Regions from separate parts of the Sphingomonas sp. BL-S-28 genome, predicted to be linked through region 1. Evidence: riboswitches for the same ligand, from Rfam matches in the RefSeq annotation. Region 1 holds a riboswitch; the other holds the start of a gene.
The links. A riboswitch is a leader RNA that binds a small molecule or an ion and turns the genes downstream of it on or off. The one in region 1 is predicted to bind cobalamin.
Positions count from the first base shown of each region.

Region 1 (4,282 bases):
CGTCACCGCCACGGTCGCTTTCGCGTCACCGGGATTATCGATCCGCACGTAGCCCACCTCGCGGCCATCCCACTGCGCGGAAGCCGCCCGCATCAGCGGCCCGATATCGACGAGCGGAGCCTTGGTGCCGCTACGCTCGGGCGCGGCGGCTTCTCCGAAGACTTGCGCCTGAAAGGTATCAGGCGATGCGTAGTTCGCCAGAATTCCCCAGGGCACGTACATCGTCATCAGCGTGACCAGCCCGGTGAAGGTGATCATCAGATGAAAGGGCAGCGCCAGCACGGCCGTCACGTTGTGCGCATCCAGCCAGGATCGCTGCCCCTTGCCGAAGCGCAGCATGAAGAAATCGGCAAAGATCTTCTTGTGCGTGATCACGCCGGAAAGGATCGCCACCAGCATGAACATCGCCGCGATGCCGACCAGATAACGCGCCCAGAGCACCGGCATGTAGTGCAGGTCGAAATGGAAGCGATAGAGGAAATAGCCGCCCCGCGTCTCGCGCGCGGTAACCTCGTCACCGTTCTGATCGACCACGGCTTCGGTCTGCGCGTTGGCGCCGGTGCCGGGATACCAGAACAACTGCGTGGTCGCGCTGCGTCCGTTGGGCAACGACAGATACCAGAAACCGGCGTCGGGCGCCTTGCGCTCCAGATAGCGGATCGCCCCTTGCGCCGATTTGACGGGATCGGCATCGCCCACAACCTCTGGCTGCATCCAACGCGTGATCTCGTCCTGGAAATAGGCGGAGGTACCCGTGGCGAACATGGCGAACAGCAACCAGCCCAGCACGAGGCCGGACCAGGTGTGCACCAGCGCCATCGATTGCCGCAGGCTATCCTTCACAACCGGCCCCCCGCTTGCAGGGAAAACCATAGCCATAGGGCCATGACGCCGCCCGAAACGGCCATCCACAGCCACACGCGCGCGATCGAGCGCATGCCGAACGCGATCAGCGCCACTGTGGCGAAGATTGCGAACGACAGCAGAGTGCCCGCCACGCTCGCCTCTGCCGGCGCGACGCCCATGCCGTGCGCCAGCCCGCGCGCGATGCAGGCCGTGGCCAGTGAAGACAGCGCATAGTTGGCCGGTATCGCCGCCAGCAGCCTGGCTGCTAGGTTCGTCCTGGTAATGCCGGTTGCAGAAGATGCCATGGCGCCTGTTCTGCCTGTTACCGAGCGACGCGCGCCAAGCGCAGCACCGCCGCGAAATCGGCCGGACTCGGGCCGAATGGTTTGCCGGATGAAGTCGTTGTTTTCACGCGTAGACCACCTTCCGACATGCTATTGCGAGCCATTCGCACAAATTCGGCTGCTAGGCGTTGGCGGTGGTCGAGTCAATCGCCCGAAGCCTAAAACTGACGTGGAATAGCCATGCATCGCCGGAACGCCGGTGCGGAATGATGCCGCAGCCGAATGCGCCGTCCGGATGCAGGCTTGCGGGCCATGGTCGCGAAGGCTAGGAGCCTGCCTGTCTGCTGCCGCTCCAACGGCGGCGGGCAAGATCGCGCCGGTGCCTCGCAAGAGGCTTAATACGGGAACACGGTAAGAGCGGGTTTTGCGCTCAATTCCGGGGCTGTCCCTGCAACTGTAAGCGGTGAGCGCGATGCACATTCGCGGCGGGACGACGATTTCCGCCGCAGCCACTGGGCCGGACGCTAAATCATGCGGGGCCTGGGAAGGCCGTGCATCGCGTGATGACCCGCGAGCCAGGAGACCTGCCGGCGCGATGTCGCTCTTGCCGCGGCCCAGGGAATGGCCAAGGCACGGTAACTCTTCCGTCTGAGCGACGTGATGCATGCGGCCGGGGCCGCAACGGCATGCCACGTCGGGCGCGCGCGCCTGTCCGTCGTCGCAGGCCGGGCGTCGCGTTTCGGGCATCCGGACGCGGCGAGACGCTCCGCCCGTTTTCGAGTTACCGGCGCGCGGGAGAAGACCGTTGAGCAAAGTTCCCACCACCGTCATCACCGGCTTCCTTGGCGCCGGCAAGACCACGCTGATCCGCCACCTGCTGCAGAACGCCAAGGGCCGCCGCCTCGCCCTCATCATCAACGAGTTCGGCGATGTCGGCGTCGACGGCGAACTGGTGAAGGGCTGCAATGACGAAGCCTGCCCGGAAGACGATATCGTCGAACTGGCCAATGGCTGCATCTGCTGCACCGTCGCCGACGACTTCCTGCCGACCATGCAGAAGCTGCTCGACCGCGAGAACAAGCCCGATCACATCATCATCGAGACCAGCGGCCTTGCCCTACCCAAGCCGCTGGTAAAGGCCTTCCAGTGGCCCGACATCCGCACCCGTGCCACCGTTGACGGCGTGGTCGCCCTGATCGACGCCGATGCCGTCGCGGCCGGCCGCTTCGCCACCGACGAGGCAGCGCTGGCGGCGGCCCGCGCGGCCGATCCGATGCTGGACCACGAAAGCCCGCTGGAAGAACTGTTCGAGGAACAGCTGGGCTGCGCCGACATGGTCGTGCTCAACAAGACCGACCTCGTCGACGCCGATGCCCTCGCCCATGTCGAGACGCTGGTGCTGGCCGAGACACGCCCCGGCGTGAAGATCGTGCGCGCCGATCACGGCGCTGTCGACATCGCCGCGCTGCTGGGCATCACTGCCGCGGCCGAGGACGATCTCGATTCCCGCCCCTCCCACATCGATGGGTTGGACGAGGACCACGACCATGACGATTTCGACAGCTTCGTGGTTTCTGGCGGCGATGTAGCCGATCTCGACGCACTTCTCGCCCGCCTGAAGGACCTGATCGCGGAACACGACATTCTGCGCGTGAAGGGCATGGTCGCGGTCGGCGGCAAGCCCAGCCGCCTTGTGGTGCAGGCCGTCGGCCCGCGCATCCAGCACTTCTACGACCGCGCCTGGCTGCCGCAGGAAGTGCGCCGCACCCAGCTTGTCGTCATCGGCCAGAAGGGGCTGGACCGCGCTGCCATCGAGGCGGGGCTGGCCGGGGTTCTCGGTACTGTAGACGCCTGATGCACCTGCTGTCCGCCACACCGGGGACGATCTCGGGCGGCGAGGAGGCGATCGACCTCGACCAGTCTCCCGGCGACATGGTGATCCTCACCGTGGCGGACAGCGAACTCGCCTGCTTCGCGGGCGCTGCGGCGCGAATGCCGGAAGGCGCACCCAGCATCCGCCTCGCCAACCTGCTGCAATTGCGCCACCCCTACTCGATCGACCTCTATGTCGAAAAGGTGATCGCCAAGGCCAAATTCGTCTGCGTGATCCTGCTCGGCGGCAAGAGCTACTGGGGCTACGGCATCGACGAGATTGCCCGCGTCGCGCGCGAGAACGGCATTGCCTTCGCCGCCATTGCCGATGGGAGAGAGGCCGATCCCGCACTCGACCGCGCCTCCACCCTGCCCGCCGAACTGCGTGAGCGGATGCGCGACTATCTGCGGCAGGGCGGCACCGCCAATGCCCTGTCGTTCCTGCGCACCGCCGCACGCACCATCGGCCATGACGCGGGCGAACCGGACGATCCGGTGCCGGTGGCCGATGCCGGGCTCTATCTTGCGGGCACCGAGCGTGCCGGGCTTGCCGAAGTGCAGGCGGTGTGGACCCAAGGCCGCCCGCTCGCACTGCTGGTGTTCTACCGCGCACTGATGATCGCGGGCACGCTGGACGCCATCGACGCGATGATCGCGGCGCTGCAGGAGCGCGGCTTCAACGTCGCCGCCGTTCACGTCCGCGCCCTGCGGGAGCCTTTCGCCGTGGATTGGCTGGGCGGATTGCTGGGCGAGATCGCGCCCGACGTGATCGTCAATGCCACCAGCTTCGCCTCCTCCTCCGCAGGCGATGATCGCAAGCCGGGCATTCTGGAAAAGGCCGACTGCCCGATCTTGCAAGTCGCCTTCGCCGGCGTCGAGGAAAGCGAGTGGCAAGGCGCCGCACGCGGCCTTGGCCCGCGCGATCTCGCCATGAACGTGGCGCTGCCCGAAGTGGACGGCCGCCTGTTCACCCGTGCCGTCGCCTTCAAGGCCGCCGAGCGTTTCGACGAAGTGACCCAGTGCGGCATCGTCGTCCCCCGCGTCGCACCGGACCGGGTGGCCTTCGTTGCCGATCTCGCCGCCAATTGGGCGAGCCTGCGCCGTACGGCATCCGCCGAACGCCGCGTCGCACTGGTGCTGGCGAACTACCCCAACCGCGACGGTCGCATCGGCAACGGCGTCGGCCTCGACACCCCGGCCAGCACTGCCGCGATCATCGCCGCTCTGGTCGAGGCGGGCTACGACACCGGCCATGCGCCAAGGGACGGCGCCGCGCTGAT
Region 1 is NZ_CM145483.1:1,905,141-1,909,422, reverse strand. It holds gene ACZ1JC_RS08095 (PepSY-associated TM helix domain-containing protein) at 1-843, opposite strand, end outside; gene ACZ1JC_RS08090 (hypothetical protein) at 840-1,151, opposite strand; cobalamin riboswitch at 1,491-1,736, shown strand; gene cobW (cobalamin biosynthesis protein CobW) at 1,936-2,985, shown strand; gene cobN (cobaltochelatase subunit CobN) at 2,985-4,282, shown strand, end outside.

Region 2 (4,282 bases), on a different replicon from region 1:
GCGAAACCGAGCGTGAACAGCGCGGCGAAGGCGGAAATGCGGCGCACGAAGAAGCCCAGCACGAAGAAGCTGGCAAGGTCTGTATCGGGCAAATGGACCAGGTGGCTCAGCGAATGGCTGCGCGTCACCAGCATGAGCGCGGCCAGCGCGGCGAACACGTAAAGGTCAAGGCGGGCGAAGGCAGGTTTGGCGGCGGCGTTCATGGGCAATGGTCTCCCGGCAAAATGGAAGGAAGGCGCGTGCACGAAAGGTCCCGGGGCGATATCGCCGGGGCGAGTGGATCAGCGGATCGGTGTCATTTCGTACAGGCTCCCTTCGACACGACATGCGGCTTGTCGTCTCGCCAAGGCGGTTCCCGCGATGGAACCCCGCCCCGTCCGCCCGGTACATCCCGCCCGCGCGAAGGATCGACAGCGAAGGGCCGGTTTCCTGACTTGCCGGATCGTCGCGCCTTTCCGCCGCCTTCTCGGATGCCTTTCGGCCCAATGGCATATGGCGGGGCGCATCCCCGGCTACAGTTGCGGGAGCAGTGCCGGCCTGCCGCGAACGTCGCCGCGGCCCCGGGCTTCCCGATTAAGCCCTTTCGGGCACCCCTTGCGCCGCCCCGCCTATGGCACTTTGCGCAAGGGCGCAAGCGTCGCACACTTGCCAGCCGGCTTCCCGCACGATAGTTGCCGCGCCGCGACAGGTTCCCCGCAAGGGGATCAAAAGGGAACACAGGTGTAAGACCTGGGCTGCCCCTGCAACTGTAAGCGGCGAGCCGTTCGGCCATTTCGCCATTGGGGGCCAAGCCATTGAAACCGGCGCAATTCCCGAGAAGGCGGCTGAACCGGCACCGACCCGCGAGCCAGGAGACCTGCCCGTCGCAGTCGTTCTTCGTCCGGACAGGGTGTGCCGGGTGAACGGGGGGATTTCCTCGCGCAACGACAGCCACTGCTCCGCCGGACCAGCGCCGGCGCGGGGTACGCCGTCCGAGCGCCCGGCAGCGATGCCGAGCGCGCGCCCGCGTGTTCTTCGTGCCGCTGCCTTTGGCTGGAGCTTCGACGACTGTATCGAAGGAAATGCCATGAAGTACCCCATTCTCACCGCCGCCAGCCCGCTTGCGCTGGCACTCGTCTCCATCGCCGTCCCCACCGTCGCCCGGGCTGCGGATGCCGCCGATGCCGGAGCTGATTCGGGCGCCGGTGCAGGAGGAGACGGCATCGTCGTCACCGCGCTGCGTACCCCGGTGGAGGCCGACCGCGTCGCCCAGACGATCACCGTGCTTGACGATGCGCAGATCACCGCCGCCCAGCCGATCGCCGTGACCGACGTGCTGCTGCGCACGCCCGGCATCAGTCTTTCGCGCAACGGCGGTTATGGCACCACCACCAGTGTGCGCATTCGCGGCGCGGACGCGGGGCAGAGCGTGATGGTGATCGACGGGATGCGCCTGTCCGACGCTTCCTCCACCGCCGGCGGCTACGGATTTTCCACGCTCTTCACCGACGATATCGATCGGATCGAGATCCTGCGCGGCCCGCAGTCGATCCTGTGGGGCAGCGATGCCATCGGCGGCGTCATCAATGTGACCACCCGCAAGCCCACCAAGCCGCTGGAAGGCAATTTCGCGGTGGAAGCGGGCACGCATGACACCGTATCCGCCCGCGCCGGGATCGGCGGCACGTCGGACGCGATCGACTGGCGCGTCTCCGCATCGCGCTTCACCACCGACGGCATTTCGGCGCGCGACACCGGCACAGAGGATGACGGCTTCACCCGCACTTCGGCCAACGGCACGATGACGTTCCGCGTGGCGCCCGGCGTATCGCTCGATCTGCGGGGATACTGGTCCAACTCGCGCAATGAATTCGACGGCACTGCGGGCGATTCGCAGGCCTATGGCCGGACCGAGGAATGGTCGGGCTATGCCGGGCTGAACTTCGCGCTGCTGGACGGCAAGCTGGTCAACCGCGTGGCGGTGACGCAGACCGAGACAGACCGCGCGAACTACGATCCCACGCGCAATATCCGCCAGATCACTTTCGACGCGCATGGCCGCGTGCGCCGTTACGAATATCAGGGTACCTACAGCTTCTCAGAGGCCGTGCAGGCCGTGTTCGGCGCCGAGCGCGAGGAGCAGCGCATGACCACCGCGTCCCCCACCAACAGCACCACGCCCTATACCCCCACGCCGTACAAGGTGGACACGAACAGCGTCTACGGCGAGCTGCGGGTTACGCCGGTGACCGGGCTGACCGTGAACGGCGGCGCACGGTACGATCACCAGTCGCGCTTCGGCGGCAACACGGTGTTCAGCGCCGGCGCGGCTTACACGCCGAACGAAGGCAAGACGGTGCTTCGTGCCAGCTACGACCAGGGGTACAAGGCGCCTTCGCTCTACCAGATGTTCAGCGACTATGGCGTGGCTAACCTCAAGCCCGAAAAGGCCAAGGGCTGGCAAGTGGGCGCCGAGCAGAGCCTGGGCGAACTGCTCCATGTCTCCGCCACCTGGTTCCAGCGCAATACCGACAATCTGATCGACTTTGCCTATTGCCCCACCAGCGGCACCTTGCCCGACATCTGCTATGTGCCGGGCACCGATACCACGCGCTTCGGCTACTACGCCAATGTCCGCAAGGCCCATGCGCAAGGTCTGGAACTGGCGGCATCGGCCAAGTGGAAGGTGCTGTTCCTGGACGGCAACTACAGCCTGATCGAAGCGGAAGACCGCACGCCGGACAGCAGCACGTATGGCCGCCAGCTGCAGCGCGTGCCGCGTCATCTCGCCAATATCGAGGGCGGCGTGGATCTGCCGCAGGGCATCCGCGCCAGCCTGGCCGCGCGCTATTCGGGTGAAAGCTACAATGCCGCCACCGGCACTGCCAAGCTGGACGATTACTGGCTGCTGGATCTGCGCGCGCAGTGGCAGGTGATGCCCGGGCTGATGCTGCAGGGCCGGATCGAGAACCTGACCGACAAGGACTATGAGACGGTAGCCGGCTATAGCCAGCTTGGCCGAACGGTCTACTTCGGCATCCGGAGCCAGTTCTGATGCTGCGCGCCGTCGCGCCGGGGCCATCCGTGGTCGTGTGCAACACCTGCCGTCTTTCGGCAGAAGCGCGCGAGGACGACGGCGGTCGGCGCGGCGGCGCCTTGCTGGCAGAGGCCATGCGCGAAGTGCAGGCCGCCGATCCGGAATTGCAGGGCGTGGCCGTTCAGGAAACGGCCTGCCTGTTCGCCTGCCAGCGCCATTGCACCGTGCACATCCGCGCGCCGGGCAAGGTCGGCTATGTGCTGGGCGATTTCACGCCCGGTGAAGAGGCTGCGCGCGCCGTGCTGGAATATGCCGCGCGCCATGCGGCCAGCGAAGAGGGGCAGGTGCCCTATCGACAGTGGCCGGATGGCGTGAAGGGCCATTTCATCACGCGCACCCCGCCAGAGGGATTTATCTGCACATGACCATGTTCGCCGATCGCGCCGCTTTCGCCGCCGCGCTTGCACAGCTTCGCGCGCCCGATGCCGCTGCCGTCGCCGCGGCCGAGGGCCGGCAGGCGGTACTGACCAAGCCGGCCGGTTCGCTGGGCCGGCTGGAGGAGATCGCGGTGTTCATGGCCGGCTGGCAGGGCCGCGAAAAGCCGCGCGCGGACCGGATCGGCGCGGTGGTCTTCGCGGGCAATCACGGCGTCGCCGCGCGCGGGGTCAGCGCCTATCCGCCCGAAGTGACGCACCAGATGGTCGCCAACTTCCTAGCGGGCGGGGCGGCGATCAATGCCTTGACGCAGGCCTGCGGCGCTGAACTGTCTGTCGTTCCCATCGACCTCGACCGGCCGACCGGTGACATCACCGCCGAACCGGCGATGAGCGAGGCCGAATGCCTGGAGGCGCTGAACATCGGCGCGGCATCGGTGCTACCCGGTCTGGACCTGCTGTTCGTGGGCGAGATGGGCATCGGCAACACCACGCCCGCAGCCGCGCTTTGCGCACAAGTCTTCGGCGGGGCCGCGCGGGACTGGACCGGGCGCGGCACCGGGGTCGACGATCAGGGCGTGGCGCGCAAGGCCGATGCCGTGGCGGCGGCACTGGCGCTGCACGGCGCCGCCTGCACCGACGCGTTCGAAACCCTGCGCCGCCTCGGCGGGCGCGAGATCGCGGCGATGGCCGGCGCCGTTCTGGCAGCGCGGCATCACGGAATTCCGGTGTTGCTGGACGGGTTCATCTGCTGCGCCGCAGTGGCACCGCTGCAGGCGGACAATGCGGGCGCGCTGGATCACTGCATCGCCGCGCATTGCTCGGCCGAAGG
Region 2 is NZ_CM145484.1:1,138,837-1,143,118, forward strand. It holds gene ACZ1JC_RS14145 (hypothetical protein) at 1-203, opposite strand, end outside; cobalamin riboswitch at 403-612, opposite strand; cobalamin riboswitch at 670-878, shown strand; gene ACZ1JC_RS14150 (TonB-dependent receptor plug domain-containing protein) at 1,067-3,034, shown strand; gene ACZ1JC_RS14155 (DUF1636 domain-containing protein) at 3,034-3,441, shown strand; gene cobT (nicotinate-nucleotide--dimethylbenzimidazole phosphoribosyltransferase) at 3,438-4,282, shown strand, end outside.
Region 2: linked by a shared signal. The riboswitch ahead of ACZ1JC_RS14150 (TonB-dependent receptor plug domain-containing protein) and the one ahead of cobW (cobalamin biosynthesis protein CobW) in region 1 are both predicted to bind cobalamin.